4 regions of the Enterobacter sp. UPMP2061 genome follow, and region 3 is predicted to be linked to each of the others. Evidence: predicted binding sites of a transcription regulator. Region 3 holds the regulator's gene; each other region holds the start of a gene.

Region 1 (4,734 bases), on a different contig from region 3:
GAAGTGCTCGGCAAACGCCTCACCCCGTTTGACCGCGCCATCGACATGCACATCTCTAACCTGCGCCGTAAGCTGCCGGAGCGTAAAGACGGTCACCCATGGTTTAAAACCCTGCGTGGTCGCGGTTATCTGATGGTTTCCGCTTCATGATAGGCAGCTTAACCGCCCGCATCTTCGCCATCTTCTGGCTGACGCTGGCACTGGTTTTAATGCTCGTTTTGATGTTGCCAAAACTCGACTCACGCCAGATGACGGAGCTACTCGACAGCGAGCAACGTCAGGGCGTGATGATCGAGCAGCACGTGGAAGCGGAGCTGGCAAACGATCCGCCGAACGATTTAATGTGGTGGCGCAGGTTGTTTCGCGCTATCGACAAGTGGGCGCCCCCCGGACAACGTCTTTTACTGGTCACCAGTGAAGGCCGCGTGATTGGGGCCGATCGCAATGAAATGCAGATTATCCGCAACTTTATTGGCCAGGCGGATAATGCCGATCACCCACAGAAAAAGAAATATGGTCGGGTAGAGATGGTCGGTCCTTTCTCGGTGCGGGATGGGGAAGACAATTACCAGCTCTATCTGATTCGCCCTGCGAGCAGTTCCCAGTCCGACTTTATCAACCTGCTGTTTGACCGTCCGCTTTTGCTGTTGATTGTCACGATGCTGGTCAGTTCCCCGCTGCTGTTATGGCTGGCGTGGAGCCTGGCGAAACCGGCGCGTAAGCTGAAAAATGCGGCGGACGAAGTGGCGCAGGGCAACCTGAGGCAGCATCCGGAGCTGGAATCCGGGCCGCAGGAGTTCCTGGCCGCCGGAACCAGTTTTAACCAGATGGTCTCTGCTCTTGACCGCATGATGACCGCGCAGCAACGCCTGCTGTCGGATATCTCCCACGAGCTGCGGACGCCGCTCACGCGCTTACAGCTGGGTACCGCCCTGCTGCGCCGCCGCAGCGGTGAGAGTAAAGAGCTGGAGCGTATTGAGACGGAAGCGCATCGCCTGGACAGCATGATCAACGATCTGCTGGTGATGTCGCGCAATCAGCAGAAAAACGCGCTGGTGAGCGAAACGGTGAAAGCCAATCACCTCTGGCATGAGGTGCTGGACAACGCGGCGTTCGAAGCGGAGCAGATGGGCAAATCGTTCACCGTCAACTTTCCGCCGGGCCCGTGGCCGCTCTACGGTAACCCCAACACGCTGGAAAGCGCGCTGGAGAATATCGTGCGTAACGCCCTGCGCTATTCGCACACGAAGATTGAAGTGGCGTTTTCGGTGGATAAAGACGGGATTACGGTCATTGTCGATGACGATGGTCCCGGCGTCAGCCCGGAAGATCGCGAGCAGATTTTCCGTCCGTTCTACCGCACCGACGAGGCGCGCGACCGTGAATCTGGCGGTACGGGGCTGGGTCTGGCGATTGTTGAAACCGCCATGCAACAGCACCGTGGCTGGGTGAAAGCCGATGACAGCCCGCTGGGCGGGCTGAGGTTAACGCTGTGGCTGCCGCTGTATAAGCGTTCGTAACCGTATGTGCCGGGTGGCGGCTTCGCCTTACCCGGCCTACTTTCTACGGAACCTCTTTCCCCCACAATCTCCGCGAACTACTCTCGATCTTGCCGCTTATCCGCCGCTTCTGCATCGTTCTGGTCCAGCTGGTGGATAATCCCGCCGCTGACAGCAGGCGGTGATACTGCTCGTCATCAAACGGCATATGCCAGGCAATTGCGCAGGCCTCGTACACCGACACCTCACTCAGGCGCGAAGCCAGCTCAAGCGGCGCATCCGCCGAAACCTGTCCCGCCTGCACAACGCGATACAGCCAGCCGGTTTTACCCGCGTTTTGCAGCTGGGCCGACATATCCTGAATGCCGAAATGGTAATTAAGCTTAAAGCACGGTGAGCGCGGCTGGGTGACCTGAATCAAAGCATCGCCCCAGCGGTAAATATCGCCGATAAAGACGTTCTTCTCCGTCAGCCCCTCCGTTGAGAGATTTTCGCCAAACGCGGGGGCGACGAAGAGGTCCGCCTGTTCAGGAAATTCGGCTTTCCAGTGCTGATAGTGCTCGCGCGGATAGTGGCACAGCGCGCGATCGGGCCCGCCGTGGATTTTCTTTTCAGCCTGCTGGTCACCCGCAAGCCCGAGATCGGTCAACGTCAGCTCACCGTCGACCTGCACTTTGGCGATGGCGCTCGGGCGGCTGCCTTCGTACTCCCTTACCTTGCCTGTAAACACATTCACCGGGTAATGCATCTCCACTCCTTCAGATACAAAAAAAGCGAGTCATCAGACTCGCTTCTCACAGGCGTCAATGCAACCTTATTTTTTAGCGGCGAAACGCGCTGCTGCTTCGTCCCAGTTCACTACATCCCAGAAGGCTTTGATGTAGTCAGGGCGACGGTTCTGGAACTTCAGGTAGTAAGCGTGTTCCCACACGTCCAGACCCAGAATTGGGAAGCCGGATGCGCCAGAGATAGCTTCACCCATCAGCGGGGAGTCCTGGTTAGCGGTAGAAACGACCGCCAGTTTGTCACCTTTCAGGACCAGCCACGCCCAGCCAGAGCCGAAACGGGTTGCAGCGGCTTTTTCGAATTCCGCTTTGAAGTTGTCAACGGAACCGAAGTCACGCTCGATAGCCGCTTTCAGGTCGCCCTGAAGGGTGGTGCCGGTTTTCAGGCCTTTCCAGAACAGGCTGTGGTTAGCGTGACCGCCCGCGTTGTTGCGCAGCACGGTTTTCTTGTCTGCCGGCAGCTGGTCCAGTTTGGTGATCAGCTCTTCAACAGGCAGATTAGCGAACTCTGGCAGGCTTTCCAGCGCAGCATTCGCGTTGTTCACATAGGTCTGGTGGTGTTTAGTGTGATGGATTTCCATCGTCTGCTTGTCGAAATGCGGTTCCAGTGCGTCGTAGGCATACGGCAGGGATGGCAGTGTATAACTCATAATCCTCTCCATTATTGTCGGGCGGCACAGCTGTTAATGCCGCGTAAGCAGTTGGTTCATTATAGTTAATTAAATGATATTGAAAATGATTATCAATGCCGTAGTTTTTATAAGGTTATTAGATTTTTGATAAATGACAAAATTGTGAGTCTGCTCACGTGCTTAACGTGGTGATTGCCATCCTGAACAAAAGTGCGGCAACCTTCTGAAGGTTCCCAAACCGCCTCATTTTTACACTCATCAAGTCGGCGGGAAGCCTCCGGCTATAAAAACGATGAGGATGTAAAAATGAATCATGCGATTACGATGGGTATTTTCTGGCATTTGATAGGCGCGGCCAGTGCAGCCTGTTTCTATGCCCCGTTTAAAAAGGTGAAAGGCTGGTCATGGGAAACCATGTGGTCCGTTGGCGGCACCGTGTCCTGGCTGATTTTGCCGTGGACAATCAGCGCCATGCTGCTGCCCGATTTCTGGGGCTACTTCTCCTCCTTCAACGCCTCCACCCTGCTGCCGGTATTCCTGTTCGGCGCGATGTGGGGCATCGGTAATATCAACTACGGCCTCACCATGCGCTACCTAGGCATGTCGATGGGGATTGGCATCGCGATTGGCATTACGCTGATTGTTGGCACCCTGATGACACCAATCCTCAACGGCCACTTCGACGTGCTGATCAACACTCAGGGCGGGCGAATGACGCTGCTGGGCGTGCTGGTGGCGGTGATCGGCGTGGGCATCGTCACCCGCGCAGGCCAGCTGAAAGAACGCAAGATGGGCATCAAAGCCGAAGAGTTCAACCTGAAGAAAGGGCTGCTGCTGGCGGTGATGTGCGGCGTATTCTCGGCGGGCATGTCGTTCGCCATGAACGCCGCCAAACCGATGCACGACGCCGCTGCGGCGCTGGGCGTCGATCCGCTGTACGCTGCCCTGCCAAGCTACGTGGTGATCATGGGCGGCGGCGCGCTGGTAAACCTCGGCTTCTGCTTCATTCGTCTGGCAAAAGTGAAGAACCTGTCGGTAAAAGCCGACTTCTCGCTGGCAAAACCGCTGATCGTCACCAACGTCCTGCTCTCCGCCCTCGGCGGTCTGATGTGGTATCTGCAATTCTTCTTCTACGCCTGGGGTCACGCCAGTATTCCGGCGCAGTATGACTACATGAGCTGGATGCTGCACATGAGCTTCTACGTGCTGTGCGGCGGGCTGGTTGGGCTGGTGCTGAAAGAGTGGAACAATGCCGGGCGTCGTCCGGTTGGCGTGCTGAGCCTGGGCTGTGTGGTGATTATCATTGCGGCCAATATCGTCGGCCTCGGCATGGCGAACTGATTACGCTGCCTTTCGACTGCGATGACGCCACTGAACCGGCGTCATCCCCACCTCACGGTTAAACACCACCGAAAAGTAGTTACTGTCCTCAAAGCCGCAGCGCATCGCCACTTCACTCACCATCAGCTCCGTATGCTGTAACAGGTACTGGGCGTGGCAGATGCGCAGCTGGCGCAGATAGTGGTTGACCGTCATCCCCGTCTGGGTGCGGAACTGCTGGCGCAGCGCGCGCTCGCTGCACTGCTCCTGCTCGCAGAATTTTTCCAGCACGAAACTCTTGTTCAGACTGCCCGCAAGCCGGGTGATGAGCTTATCCAGCAGCGCTTCCTGCGTGGTAGCAGAGGGATTATCCGTAGCGTAACGATGCCGCTTCAGGGTCATCACCAGCTGGGCAAAAAGCAGCTCCGACATCTGGTTTGCCACCGGATCGCTCTTCTGGCTCTCCTGCTCCAGCTGGGAAATCGTCTGGCGCACCTG
Region 2 (4,734 bases), on a different contig from region 3:
TCCGTGTGTATTATTTCCTGTAGCTTTTACAACAACTAACCTTAACTCAAATACTTAAGCGCCAGAGCGAAAGGCATCATGAGCACACCGATCAAACGGCTAGAAATCATTAAAAATGCCATTGAGCTGGAAGATGACGACATCATCCGGAGCCAGCTGAAACGTCTCAAAGAGGAAGCCTTTGACGATGATCTCCTGTCCATCGTCGCGGCGCTTGAGCAGAAAAACTACACCGCAGCCCTTCGCGCTATCACCGCCTGGCTGCAAAGCCAGCGCGCCGTTACCCCGTGGCGTGACCCACAGCTGGCGGCCAGCAAGCTGGAGCTGAAAGCCCTGGAAGAGCGTCTGCGCGATCTGATTGATCGCCGTAACGCCCGGGTACAGCAGCTTGATGAGTTCAACGATCTCTATTTCTCCCGCCTCGGGCCGTTGATGCAGCAGATCCTCGCCCTGCGTAAAACGCTGGCGGAGCTTAACCTGCGTCGTCAGCAGGCGGAGACGCGTCGTCGGGAAGAGGATTACCGCCGCTGCCAGGACTATATGGCGCAGGCCGTAGAGGTTCTGACAACGCTCACCCGGCGCTGGCGAGATCTGCCTGCGGATTCCGTTCAGGCGGCAGAGGTGCGCAAGCATCTTCAGCAGCAAAGCAATCTGATTGCCAACCTGCTGGCCGAAGCGATGGAGCTGGAGACCGGTTTAACGCGTGAAGAAGAGCCGGCACGTCAGGCGCGCGATGAGGCCAATGAAGAGTACAGGAAGTATCGCGAACAGCATCATGATGCCGAAGTTCGCCTGCGTAAAGGCAAGGATCTCTCTGAAGAGGATCGGAACGAGCTGAAGCGGCTCTGGCGTCAGGCGAGCAAGCTATGCCACCCGGATCTGGTTGCCGATGATTTAAAAGAGGAAGCCAACAGGATGATGGTGCAACTCAACCAGGCCAAACAGCGCGGCGACGTGAAGGCCATTCGCTCGCTGGTCGCCCGTCTGCAACAAGGATTCGAACCGATGATGGCGAGCGACAGGCTGAACGACCTGGAACGTATTCGTAAAAAGATGGCGCAGGTGCGTGAGCAAATCGATACCCTGGTGAACGAGCTGGCAGAGCTGGAGAAAGAAGAGTCCTGGCTGCTCGTCTCGTCGCTCAGCAATATGGAAGCCTACTTTGCCCAGCAGGAGAAAGCGCTGAAAGAGGTATGCGCCTCGCTCGAACATCAGGTGAGCGAAGCGCAGCTGGATCCCGCTGCCTGATTATTTGGCGTGCCAGTACGCGCTGGCACGCACCAGCTGTGGGTCAATTGCGTCGCTTTCAAACTGACGGCTCAGGCGTTTCACCACCTTCCCCTCCCCGGTCAGCCAGATAAAGTAATCCTCTTCCGGCACGTCCAGCGCTGCAAGATGGTCGGCCACCGCCTGCTCGTTGTGGCCGATAACCCAGGTGATGTTGAACCCGCTCAGGTGCGCCAGATAGTCCTGATACGCCGCATCGCCCACGGTGACAATGGCGTGGATCGCCGGGCGAACAGGCAGTTTTGCGATGCCTTCTAAGCGCCGGCGCAGCGCGGGCATCCCCGACTCGTCGCACACGTACAGCTGCCAGGCGTAATCTTCCGGCACCACCAGCGAACCGCGCGGCCCGCCGATGGTCAGCTTGTCGCCCACCTTAGCCTCTACCGCCCAGTTGCTGGCAATGCCGCCATCATGAACGAAGAAATCGAGCGCCAGCTCATGTTTTTCGTCATCGTACAGCGGGGTATAGTCACGTGCCTGCGGACGCGCGCCGTCGCCCCAGTCGATGCCTTCATCGGTCACCACAGGCGGCACGAAAGTGGTGCCCGGTGCCGGGAAAAAGACTTTGGTATGGTCGTCAAAGCCGCGAGAGCTAAAGCCCTCCAGCGCCTCGCCGCCTAGCACAATGCGCTGAAATCCTGCGCTGACTCGCTCAGTGCGCAGCACGTTCAGCTCACGAAAACGCAGGTCATTGCGGACACGTTGAGGGTAACGGGTAGATGCCATGTTGATGCCCTTCTCAGGTGAATACGATATATCGGAATGAATTTTTAATGATAATGATTGCTATTAACTAAGAAATCAAGATTTTTTAGATTACATCTGAATATATCTTAGATATAGTTTAGATATATCAAATTGAGGGAAAAACATGCGACACGAACACGACGGCGGCGGACGCCGGCCACGATTTTTTGGTCATGGCGATTTGCGGCTGGTGATCCTGGATATCCTGACCCGCAACGCGAGCCATGGTTACGAGCTGATCAAAGAGATCGAAAACCTGACGCAGGGACATTACACGCCTAGCCCTGGCGTGATCTATCCGACGCTGGATTACTTGCAGGATCAGGCGCTTATCACCATTACCGAAGAAGAGAACGGCCGTAAGCGGATTGCGATTAACGCCGCCGGAGAACAGTGGCTGGATGACAACCGGGAACAGCTGGAGCAGATCCAGACGCGTATCAAGGCGCGCTCCGTCGGTTTCCAGCTGCGCAAAAACCCGCAGATGAAGCGGGCGCTGGATAACTTCAAAGCGGTTCTGGATCTGAAGGTTAATCAGGGAGAGCTCAGCGACGCGCAGTTGAAACAGATTATCGGCGTGATTGACCGCGCGGCGCTGGAGATCTCCCAGCTGGATTAAGCCAGCACGCCGTCGCTCACGCGGAACACGCGAACCAGCTCTTTCAGGTGCATCGCCTGTTCGTTAAGGGATGCCGCCGCCGCAACGGACTCCTCCACCAGCGCGGAGTTCTGCTGGGTGGTGGCGTCTATCAGGCCAATCGCGCTGTTGATCTGCGAGATGCCTTCCGTCTGTTCGTGGCTGGCCTGGCGAATCTCACGCAGGATTACGTCCATCTCCTCTACGTTGCCGACCATGCCGTTGATAAGCCCGCTGGCCTTCTCCACAAGGTTCATGCCGTCCTGCGTCTGGCTTGTGGAGCTTTCAATCAGCTGGCGGATCTCACTCGCAGATGTTGCACTTTTCTGCGCGAGCTGGCGTACCTCGCCCGCCACCACCGCAAAGCCACGACCATGCTCACCCGCGCGCGCTGCTTCGACCGCCGCATTCAGCGCCAGAATATTAGTCTGGAAGGCAATGGCGTCGATCAGGTCGATAATGTCGGACATCCTGTTCGATGTTTCGTTAATCAGGCGCATCTTGCTGGTGACCTGCTTCATCATCTCGCCGTTGTTTTTGACCACAGCAGCCGCATCGGCAGACAGGTTCGTCGCTTCTCCGGTGTGGGACGCGGTGTTCTTCACCGTAGCGGTGATCTGCTCCATCGACGCGGCCGTTTGTTCAACGGAACTGGCCTGCTCCTCCGTGCGGGCAGCCAGATCCTGGTTTCCCGCGACAATCTGCGCGGCGGCACTGGAGATGTTTTCCGATCCGGTTTGCACCTGCTGCACAATCTCCAGCAGGCGCGTTTTCATCTCCATCAGTGCGGTGAGTAGCAGTCCGGTTTCATCTTTACCGTGCGAGGTAATGCTGCCGGTGAGATCGCCATCGGCAATGGCCTCCGCAAAATTCACCGCGTCGTTCAGCGGTCGGGTAATGGATCGCACAATGAACCAGCCAGTCAGGCTGGCTGCCGCGACGCTGAAAAGCGTAATCAGGACCAGCAGGAGACGATTGGTGCGGAAATCGCCTTCCACCTGCTCGCCCGCACTCTGCATTTCATGGTCCTGGATCGCAATCAGCGCCTGCACTTTCGCTTTATAGGACTGTTGCAGATTCAGGGTGTTGGTCATCATTTCGTTTATCGCGCCCGCATGGTCGTTATTCTGCACGGCCTGCAAAATGCGGTAGCGCGAGTCAAGATATTGCTGGCGTACGCCGTGGATATCGGCCAGCACCTGTTGGGATTTTTTATCCTTGAGAGCGTTGTCCAGCTCGCTCAGGATTGCGGAGATGCGGTCGCTGATCGCCTTCAGACGCTGCTCTGATTGCGCCGTGTACGTCCCCTGTTCGTCCAGCAGCATGAGCTGCTGCGTGCTTATAAATTCCTGGAAGTTGTCGATTAACTGGTTCGCTTTTACCGTCGTTGGATAGTCGCTGGTAAGGATGGTTTGCATTCCATTGTTTGCCCGATTCAGGCTCATCAGAGACAAGCTTGCGCTGACGACCATCAGGACAATAAATAATCCAAACGCCAGAAATAATTTCGTGCCGATCTTTACGTCATGTATGAACATATTTACCCCATCGATGTGATTATTTCTCAGACGATCGCTGTTATCGACAGGAAACACGCTAACTTTATGACTTTGATCGTTTTTTTATTTTTCACTCTCAATGAATCTGGATTGTAACAATTAAAAACCGGGCGCTTTTTTTAGTTACTTAATATTTCATTAACAACATAACTTATTCTGAAAAACAAAAAAGCCGTTTACCCAGGAGGAATAAACGGCTTTATCGAAGCATGTATTTCTTAATGCAGCACGGTAACCGCATCTTCAAGGCGTCCGGCCCGGTGCTTAACCATCGCGGAAATCTGCGCGCTCTCTTCGACCAGGTCAGCATTTTTCTGCGTAATGCTGTCCAGCTCTGCCACGGCACGGGTCAGCTCTGTCAGGCCTGTCGCCTGCTCTGAGGTGGCGTGACTGATCTGCGCGATAAGCTGCGTGACGTTTTTCACCTGCTCGACAATATCATCCATGGTACGTCCCGCGGCGTGGACCTGATCGGCGCCCGACTGCACTTTGCTGGCGCTGGCG
Region 3 (4,734 bases):
CGTTATGCGTGAGCATCTTGATGAGGAAGGCGTGGTCCAGTTCCTGCTGAAATCGTTTGTTGACGGACAATGGCGCTTTAACGTCCCGGTATTGTGGGATCAGTATTCGCATATTGTGGGCTGGGAAACCGTCCCCGCCTGGCCGCACCCTACCCTTTTTATTCGCGGCGGCAACTCCCCTTACGTCACTGATGCATACCGTGACACGCTGCTGGCGCAATTCCCGCAGGCTCGCGCTCACGTTATTGCGGGTGCCGGGCACTGGGTACACGCGGAAAAACCGGATGCCGTCCTGCGCGCCATTCGCCGCTATCTTACTGATACAGCGAATTGATTAAAAAGCCAGCGACCGGAAGACGACGGGCTTCCAGTCGTTGGCGTGTGGATTTGGGTGATGTATGATGGCGCGCTTATCGCCCGGGCATTAGCAGGGCGGCGTGTTTCCCCCGAAGTCTCAGAATCATGGCCAAAGAACAAACGGACCGTACGACACTAGATCTGTTCGCGAATGAGCGTCGACCGGGACGACCGAAAACGAATCCGCTTTCGCGCGATGAACAGCTGCGTATCAATAAACGCAACCAGCTTAAACGCGATAAAAATCGTGGGCTTAAGCGTGTCGAACTGAAGCTGAATGCCGATGCCGTCGATGCGCTTAACGAGTTAGCTGACGCGCGCAACATCAGCCGCAGCGAACTGATCGAAGAGATGCTGATCGCCCAGCTTGAGACGTTACGCGGCAAGGCGTGAGTCAGAAAATCCCCAATATTACCTTTTTCATGTAGCACAGAGTGCAGTCCTGCGTGATAGCTGTTTCCGCAGGGTTGCCTGTTCTGCTATTATTGCCCTTATCCGTGGACAATTTGCGCCACCATACCATTAAGTTTCAAGAGGTTATTTTACTCATGGCAATCATCGGCATTTTCTTTGGCAGTGATACCGGCAATACTGAAAATATCGCAAAAAACATTCAAAAACAGCTCGGTAAAGACGTTGCTGATGTGCATGACATCGCCAAGAGCAGCAAAGAAGATCTCGAGGGCTATGACATCCTGCTGCTGGGCATCCCGACCTGGTACTACGGTGAAGCACAGTGTGACTGGGACGATTTCTTCCCGACGCTGGAAGAAGTAGACTTCAACGGCAAGCTGGTTGCCCTGTTTGGCTGTGGCGATCAGGAAGACTATGCTGAGTATTTCTGTGATGCGCTGGGCACTATTCGCGACATCATTGAGCCACGCGGTGCGGCGATCGTCGGTCACTGGCCAACGGCGGGTTACCATTTCGAAGCGTCCAAAGGTCTGGCAGATGACGATCACTTCGTTGGCCTGGCCATTGATGAAGACCGTCAGCCAGAGCTGACCGCTGAGCGTGTAGAAAAATGGGTTAAGCAGGTTCGTGAAGAGCTGAACCTGGACGATATCCTTAACGCCTGATATCCCTGCGGCGCAACTCCGGTTGCGCCCGTTTTCCAGGTAAAACCGATTAAATTAATTGCTACAAACTTTTAACTTTTTCGCCCAGACCTGTACAATATCCCCCTGGTAAAAAGTGGGTGCCATCGAACAAGTTTGTTGGTGATACCACGTTTTTATAAGCATACTTTGCTTGAGACTTGCAGTTTTCATTTAGCCATGGCAGTTCTATAATGAGACGCATTATCCCAAGTGCATTTTCTGTCACTTCTTCTTTTGAAGTGAATCGTTTAGCAACAGGACAGATTCCGCATGACTGACAACAATACCGCATTAAAGAAAGCTGGCCTGAAAGTAACGCTTCCTCGGTTAAAAATCCTTGAAGTGCTTCAGGGGCCAGACAATCACCATGTCAGTGCGGAAGACCTTTATAAGCGTCTTATCGATATGGGTGAAGAGATTGGGCTGGCAACCGTCTATCGTGTGCTGAACCAGTTTGATGACGCGGGCATTGTTACTCGTCATAATTTCGAAGGCGGTAAATCCGTGTTCGAGCTGACTCAGCAGCATCACCACGATCACCTGATCTGCCTCGACTGTGGCAAGGTCATTGAATTTAGCGATGATTCCATTGAATCACGCCAGCGTGAAATCGCCGCCCGTCATGGCATCCGCCTGACCAACCACAGCCTGTACCTGTACGGTCACTGCGCTGAAGGCGATTGCCGCGAAGACGACCACGCGCACGACGCGAAATAATATCGTGTTCATACTCTGAGCCAGCCGTAAGGTTGGCTTTTTTTTGCCTGAAAAAAGTCCGGTGGCGCTGCGCTTACCGGGCCTACGGGCTGTGACACCGTTGTAGGCCCGGTAAGCGCAGCGCCACCGGGCATAAAGCAACTTATTTATTGTTATTGCGAATCTCGTCCCAGATCTTATCGCAACGCTTCGCCACTTCCTGATCGTTACCGCTTTTCCGCGCCTGGATACAGGCCTGGTAATCCATCACGCGAACATTTTCCTGCGTCGCAAACTGCTCATGCGCTTTCTCTTTTTTCAGCACATTCAGCACGCTCTGGCAGGCTTCAATCTTCTCTGGCGATCCTTGTGCTGTATTGATGCAGGCGCTATACGCCTCCTTCAGACGGGAGTCTTCTTTCTGCGCCTGATCCTGCGCACACGCCACCAGCCCCGATGCCAGCAGCGCAACGATTACCATTTTTTTCATCATATGCAGTCTCCATGCAGGCGGGATTTCGCCCGCCTGCGTATTCATCAGAAGATTGTGAATGGCGCAATGACCATGAATTTCACGTCACGTTCATCCTGGAAGATGTTGCCGTAACCGCCCGCGTAGCTCGGGATATCGGAGTGGTTGTCATACTGGGTGAAGTGCAGTTTGAACATCGTGCCTTTCGCACGGCCCTCCTGAAGGGTGTAAATCGCATCCAGACTGTATGAAGACTCTTTCAGACGGTAATTCGGATCGTAGTAGGCGTCTGGCGTAGCCATATCTGCTGGCTTCGCGTCCCAGGCGTACGCGTAGGACGCACCCACTGCCCAGCCAGGCAGGTTCCAGTTCTTCAGGTCATACATTGCGCCGAAGAAGACCGCCTTTTCGCCGTCGGCGTTGAAGTCAGAGCGGTTATCCCACCAGATATCCAGACGACCATTGGAAGAGGCGTAGGTTGGCGTCATACGTTGCAGGAAGTAGCCCTGCTGCCCTTCTGCCTTGACCCATGTTCCCTCCAGACGTAAATCAACCTGACCTACCTTGTAGCCGAAGGTCAACGCCTGTAACCACGCGGTGCCGTCATAGATATCATTTACGCTGCCATCACTGACTTTGTCGCGCGTACCGTAGAACTGATAGCTGGTGCTCAGCGGGCTACCCGCGATATCAAATTTGTAGCTGGCTTTAGCAAAGTACTGATCGATATAGCCTTCAGCCTGACCAAAAGCAGCTTCCAGCACCAGATCGTTTTTGAAGTCGTACTTCGCCCCCAGCGAGTGGAGATAATCAACTTTGGTTTTTTTATCATTCTGATAGAACTTGTCCATCTCAATGTGCCACGGCGCTTTGTACTCGTTGGTCCACATATAGGAGAAGCTCAACGCCCCCGCATCGCCGTAGTCAAAATTAGCACCGGCTTCCGCACCCTGATAGGTACCTGGCATAAAGCTCCAGTGCGGTGCTAACAGCGTCTGGCCGGTTGGCTGGATATAACCTCCACGCGCCCAGACCGGACCATATTTGAATTTTGCAGCCGCTTTATACAGGCTGATTCCGCTTTTATCGCCGGACCAGTCTTCGTCGTAGGCTTTATTGCTGGAGGAGAACGCAATTTCGTTCGGATGGCCGCTGTCGCCATTTTCGGCCATTTCAATTGCGGTGAACGCTGCAATATCGATCCCGAACATATCGGCGGCATATCCCGACTGGAAATCAAGGTTAGCGTTCCAGGTCGAGTGAGAAAGGTTGGTTTTGTATTTATCTTCAGTGACGTCTTTACGGTCACGCTCACGCTGCCAGTAATAAATACCGCCCGTGAGGGTGGAATCTTCGATGAAACCTGCTGCTTTTGCCTCTGGCGCAACCACCAGGCCCGACATTGCTGTCACACCGGCGATAGCCAGCGCCAGCGCACTACGTTTGCCACTGAACGTACGCATAGATTATTCCTCTTTGACGAATTAAAACGCCTTAAACGGCGAAAAACAGAAAAGACCAAGTGGTCAGGGGTAGTCAGAAATACCCTCGAATTAACTACCGTCTTTAGGTTATTTTTCGCGACGCGAATTATCAATGCTTTTAATCAGGCAAAAGTCAGGATTATGACGAAGAGCACATATTTCGTAGTGCTTTGTAACATTTACCGGGAAGCAAGTACTGGCGGGGGAATACGCTAATTTTCAGTAAGTAACATTGATATTGTGAATATATTTTTCAGCGTTTCTGTTTTTGGAAAACAACAAACTTTTTTAAATAAAATAAGTAGCACCACATTGACCTGGAATGTTGGCTTTAATTCATCATCCCGATGCTTAACGACATGATCGTTAAATAAAAAAACGCCGCATTATGCGGCGTTTGTTTCTCATTGACCATGCCAGCGTGATTATTCGCCGATCTTAGTCCAGGTATCACGCAGACCGACGGTACGGTTAAATACCGGTTTTTCCGCCGTGCTGTAACGGCTGTCCAGGCAGAAGTAACCCTCACGTTCAAACTGGAACGCTTTACCGGCTTCAGCGGCTTTCAGAGACGGCTCGGCATACCCCTGCTTGATAATCAGCGACTCAGGGTTGATAACCGCCA
Region 4 (4,734 bases), on a different contig from region 3:
GCCATCATGCCGGTCAGGCCGGAGGTGATCAGCACGCCGACGGTCGCCAGAGACAGCGCCGGGCCTAAGGCAACGCGAAACGAACTTGCCTGGGTGCGCATGCCGCCGTCCAGCAGAATCACCGCCAGCGCGAGGTTACTCACCATATAGGCGAAAGGGTAATTATCGAAGGGGATACCGCCGATACCGTCGATCCCGGCAAGCATGCCGATAGCCAGGAAAATGACAAGAATAGGTATGCCAAGACGCGATGAAAATGAACTTAATAAAATGCTAAAGGTTACCAGGATGGAACCCAGAATGAAAAGACTGATTATCGCTGTGGCACCCAATGTCGTCTTACTCCCACCTCAATGTGAACGCTGTTATTAAAACCCTAACATAATAACAACGTTAACTGCGTTTTATTGAGGGGGAATAACGGCTTTTTTATGCCTTTAAGACCGGATGACCGCTGATTGTTAACCGGCTGCCTGAATTATCGTGTACAAGGTGCGCCTGGGCACCCAGCGGCAGGGTAACGGTTTGCTGCTCATGGCCGAAATCCAGACCGGCGATCACCGGGATATCCAGCCGGGAACGAATGAAATCAATCATCGTCTCCAGGGAATAGCCCGCATCGTAATCGTTGGGGGCTGAACCACTAAAACTGCCCAGCACAATGGCCGACTGCCGATCCAGGATCCCGGCGTGATACAGCTGCAACAGCATACGTTCGACGCGGAACGGGTGTTCGTTGATATCTTCCAGCACCAGTATGCCGTCCGTGATCTGCGGCAGCCACGGCGTTCCAATCAGCGACACCAGCATCGCGAGGTTGCCGCCCCACAGCTGTCCTTCACATTCCCAGTGCGGTCCATTGCCTTGCCACTCGACGGTGAACGTCGGGTTTTGCAGGGCGCGCCAGAAATGGTCCTGCGTAAATGCATCCAGCTCCGGCGCACCAAAGTTGCCGGCCAGCATCGGGCCGCTAAAGGTAATGACGTTATGCAACGCAAGCAGGCCGAGCTGGATCGCCGTGAAATCGCTGTGTCCGCAGATTAACAGCGGATCCTGCTGCTGGCGCGCGGCCAGCCCGGCCCAGTCGATGCTCTCCAGCAGCCGGCTTGCGCCATAGCCGCCGCGCACGGCCAGCACAATGGTGTTTTCACCTTCCAGCGTCGTCAGGCTGTTGATATCGCTCAGTCTCTGCGCCTCCGTACCGGCAAAACGCTGCATGCGGCGGGGGATAATTGTCTGATTTTCTACCTGATGGCCCATTTCCAGCAGGCGCTGAACGCCCCGCTGTGCCGCCTCCTGGTTGATGCAGTAGCCTGACGGTGCGATGAGATGAAACTGAGGCATGGCAATTCCTTGCTGAATGAGAATCTAATTGTCTATATCATGCCGCTTATACGCCGCCTGCTTCAAGGGGCGACGTACCGCGATGACCGGCTATAAGGATAGATGACGTGAAATTGAGATGGTTTGCTTTTTTGATTGTGCTGCTCGCTGGCTGTAGTTCAAAACATGATTATCAAAATCCCCCCTGGAACCCTGAAGTGCCGGTAAAGCGGGCCATGCAGTGGATGCCGATCAGCGAACAAGCCGGGAAGGCCTGGGGCGTGAGCCCGCGTCTGATCACGGCGATCATTGCCGTGGAATCCGGTGGCAACCCGACGCTGGTGAGTAAATCGAATGCGGTGGGGCTGATGCAGTTAAAAGCCTCGACGGCGGGAAGAGAGGTCTATCGCTACATGGGCTGGAAGGGACAGCCATCCACCAGCGAGCTGAAAAACCCGGAACGTAATATCTCTATGGGAACCGCTTACCTGAGTATTCTCGAGCATGGCATTCTGAAGGGGATTGACGATCCGGAAGTGATGCAATATGCGCTGGTGGTGTCGTACGTTAACGGAGCCGGCGCGCTGCTCCGAACCTTCTCATCCGATCGCAAAGAGGCGATAGAAGAGATTAACGATATGGATAAAGATGAATTCTTCGAGCACGTTGTGAAGAATCATCCGTCAGCACAGGCTCCACGTTATATCTGGAAAGTACAGAAAGCGATGGACGCCATGTAACGCCTTTGTCGGGCGGCAGCATGCTGCCCGACGCCTTTCAGCGCACTTTGTTCGCGCGTTCCCGCGCTTCACGCTCCAGTGAGAAGATGATGCGCTGTAGTTCGCGTTCGGCGCCTGGCCCGACATTCAGAAAGCGAAAGCTCAATCGCGGCGTGGTAATGGTTTCGTTTTTGCTGTCCACCACCTTACGCTCGCTGATGGCAATCAGCTGGGCGTCAAACCAGAAGCGTCCCCATCCGCCCATATCCAGCTCAATCTGACTAAAACGCATGCCTTCCACCAGTCCTTCCGGCTTCGGCGTATCCATTAACGCGCCCATCCCGCCCAGTGACAGGTCGAAGAGACGAAAGCGGATCTCTTTTTTGTCCGGCATTTTTGCCTTACAGAAATAGGCCGGGTGAAGCGGGGCGCTGATGCGAAAAAACTCGCGGCGTTGCACGAACCAGAGGTTAGCGGGCAGGGGAGCGATAAACGCAGGCAAACCCTGGTACGCGATCGTGGTCAGGCGGGGCAGTATAAACTCGACTTTAGCCCCCTGCGTTTCGGCCATCACCGAGAGGTTTTCTGCCTGGAGCGCGGCACGGTTTTCTTCGCTCTGGCTACCCAGATCCACGATCAGGTGTTCTGCCGTCACGTCCAGGATCTTGCTGATAAACTGGCTGGTTGACCAGTTGATGCGCAGCGGCACCTCGCCCTTTTTCAGGTCGCGTAACACCCCTAATACAGCCAGCGGATTTTGTTTCAGGAACTGCTCACTGTAGCTACTCACGCCAGATGGCTCCTCGATAGATGACAGACTGTCTCTGGGTTATCGGCACGCTGGCATGAAACTTAATACAAACGATCTGTTTTTCTCCGCCGATATTGATTTGCTAATGGAAATGATAATAATTGGCGTTCCCAATAGCATCTACTAACAAGACGACACTATGAGCACCTCACGTTTTGCGTTATGCGCGTTGGCAGGCGCCGTCACGCTGGCATTGCAAACACAGGCTTTTGCAGAAGAACCCACCATCGTGGTGACCGGTACAGAGCAGGGCAGCGCGCTCCCTGCCTGGACCAACAGCGCCACGAAATCAGCCGTCGCGGAAAGTAAAACGCCCCAGGTGATCAACACCATCGCCGCTAAAGAGATTGAGCAGCGGCACGCCAGTTCGGTAAACGAGATCCTGCGCTATGCGCCGGGCGTTTCCACGGAGGTGCGCGGGAGCACCTCTTACATGAGCGAGTACAAAATCCGCGGGTTCAACGTCGAGCAGGAGTTCTACAACGGCCTGCAACTTCCCTATAACGTCACCGGGAACACTAAAGCGCGAATCGATCCGCTGCTGATTGAGAGCGTCGATATCCTGAAGGGGCCGTCATCCGTGCTGTATGGCGGTGGCTCCCCGGGCGGGCTGGTCAATATTCAGAGTAAAAAGCCGCAGAAAGAGGCGAAAACAGAACTGGGCTTTAACACCGGAAACCGCAATCTGAAAGAGGGGTACCTGGATTCCACGGGGCAGATTGCGACCAGCGACTGGAACTATCGCCTGCTGGGTAAAGCGACAGAGAGTGACGAACAGGCGCACACCACGCGCTATGAAAACTATCTGGTGGCCCCCTCCGTGACCTGGCAGCCGGATGACAAAACGCGCCTGACCATTGACGCGCTGGCGCAAAATACGCCGAGCCTGACGCCGTCTGATCCGATGCCGCTTAGCTATCTGCGGTCTAAATACGCCGATCGTCGTGACTATGCCGGGGATGAGTGGAGCGGCTTTAAGCAGCGCCAGTGGATGCTGGGCTACAGCTTTGAGCACGAGTTTGACAGTGGCTGGGGCTTTAATCAGAAAGCGCGCTACTTTGACGTGGACACCCACCAGCGCAGCGCCTATTCAACCGGGACGGGCAGCGAGGTCTACCAGCTTAACCGCTTCGCCTATACCACGGATGAAGATTTACAGAGCTTCAACATTGATAACCAGGTCACCCGAACCGTCGCGCTGGGGGACTGGAAACATCATCTGCTGGCGGGCTTTGACTACCAGAAGCTGAACTCTCACTTCCATTATCGTTACGCCTCGTCCACACCGGGTATCGATATGCGTAATCCGGATCACTCGCAGATCGATAACGATGCGCTGGGGCTTGAAACCGCGCAGAAAAACCGTCTCAGCTATCAGCAGAATGGCTATTACCTCCAGGATCAGATTGCGTTTGGCGGGCTGAACGTGTTGGCCAGCCTGCGCTATGACGACTACCGTTCCGTCACCACCAACTATCTGCAAAACGGTGACAAAGCCTGGGTATCGCAGGATCGCCTCACCAAGCGACTGGGCGCGCTTTATGCCTTCGACAATGGTCTCTCGCCGTTTATCAGCTATTCGGAAGGGTTCGCCCCGGTATCGCCGCAGGGCACGCTGACCGCGAAAGACGTTAAGCCCACCACCAGCAAGCAGGTGGAGGGTGGGGTGAAATACCTGCTGGCGGAATACGCAACCACCTTCACCGCCTCGGTGTTTAACATTCGTCAGAAAAATGTGGTGACCAGCGATCCGGGCTTCCTCAACTATCGCCAGACCGGGGAAGTGGAATCGAAAGGTGCGGAGCTTTCCGCTATGAGTCGTCCAACGGATAACCTGACGCTGATTGCCAACTATGCCTACACCCACGCCATCAATACCGA

The links. The regulator Fur, encoded in region 3, represses iron uptake genes when iron is present. The targets are predictions, from matches to a motif close to ATAATAATGAGAACNACTATCAA.
Region 1: the regulator Fur is predicted to act here: its motif matches at 3,008-3,030, upstream of sodA (superoxide dismutase [Mn]).
Region 2: the regulator Fur is predicted to act here: its motif matches at 2,061-2,083, upstream of ACWKXX_RS11585 (siderophore-interacting protein).
Region 4: the regulator Fur is predicted to act here: its motif matches at 2,951-2,973, upstream of ACWKXX_RS16850 (TonB-dependent siderophore receptor).

Annotation. Positions count from the first base shown of each region.
Region 1 covers NZ_JBSKJP010000012.1:47,511-52,244, forward strand. Annotated here, with positions in the region: gene cpxR (envelope stress response regulator transcription factor CpxR) at 1-150, shown strand, start outside; gene cpxA (envelope stress sensor histidine kinase CpxA) at 147-1,520, shown strand; gene yiiM (6-hydroxyaminopurine reductase) at 1,564-2,247, opposite strand; gene sodA (superoxide dismutase [Mn]) at 2,314-2,934, opposite strand; gene rhaT (L-rhamnose/proton symporter RhaT) at 3,223-4,257, shown strand; gene rhaR (HTH-type transcriptional activator RhaR) at 4,258-4,734, opposite strand, start outside.
Region 2 covers NZ_JBSKJP010000004.1:207,874-212,607, reverse strand. Annotated here, with positions in the region: gene ACWKXX_RS11590 (DNA repair protein) at 79-1,248, shown strand; gene ACWKXX_RS11585 (siderophore-interacting protein) at 1,249-2,013, opposite strand; gene ACWKXX_RS11580 (PadR family transcriptional regulator) at 2,159-2,653, shown strand; gene ACWKXX_RS11575 (methyl-accepting chemotaxis protein) at 2,650-4,209, opposite strand; gene ACWKXX_RS11570 (methyl-accepting chemotaxis protein) at 4,449-4,734, opposite strand, start outside.
Region 3 covers NZ_JBSKJP010000001.1:416,518-421,251, reverse strand. Annotated here, with positions in the region: gene ybfF (esterase) at 1-334, shown strand, start outside; gene ybfE (LexA regulated protein) at 463-750, shown strand; gene fldA (flavodoxin FldA) at 906-1,436, shown strand; gene fur (ferric iron uptake transcriptional regulator) at 1,728-2,174, shown strand; gene chiQ (ChiQ/YbfN family lipoprotein) at 2,317-2,643, opposite strand; gene chiP (chitoporin ChiP) at 2,691-4,088, opposite strand; gene glnS (glutamine--tRNA ligase) at 4,535-4,734, opposite strand, start outside.
Region 4 covers NZ_JBSKJP010000009.1:103,211-107,944, forward strand. Annotated here, with positions in the region: partial or broken gene ACWKXX_RS16830 (potassium/proton antiporter) at 1-332, opposite strand, end outside; gene ldcA (muramoyltetrapeptide carboxypeptidase) at 430-1,344, opposite strand; gene emtA (membrane-bound lytic murein transglycosylase EmtA) at 1,452-2,063, shown strand; gene ycgR (flagellar brake protein YcgR) at 2,101-2,832, opposite strand; gene ACWKXX_RS16850 (TonB-dependent siderophore receptor) at 2,993-4,734, shown strand, end outside.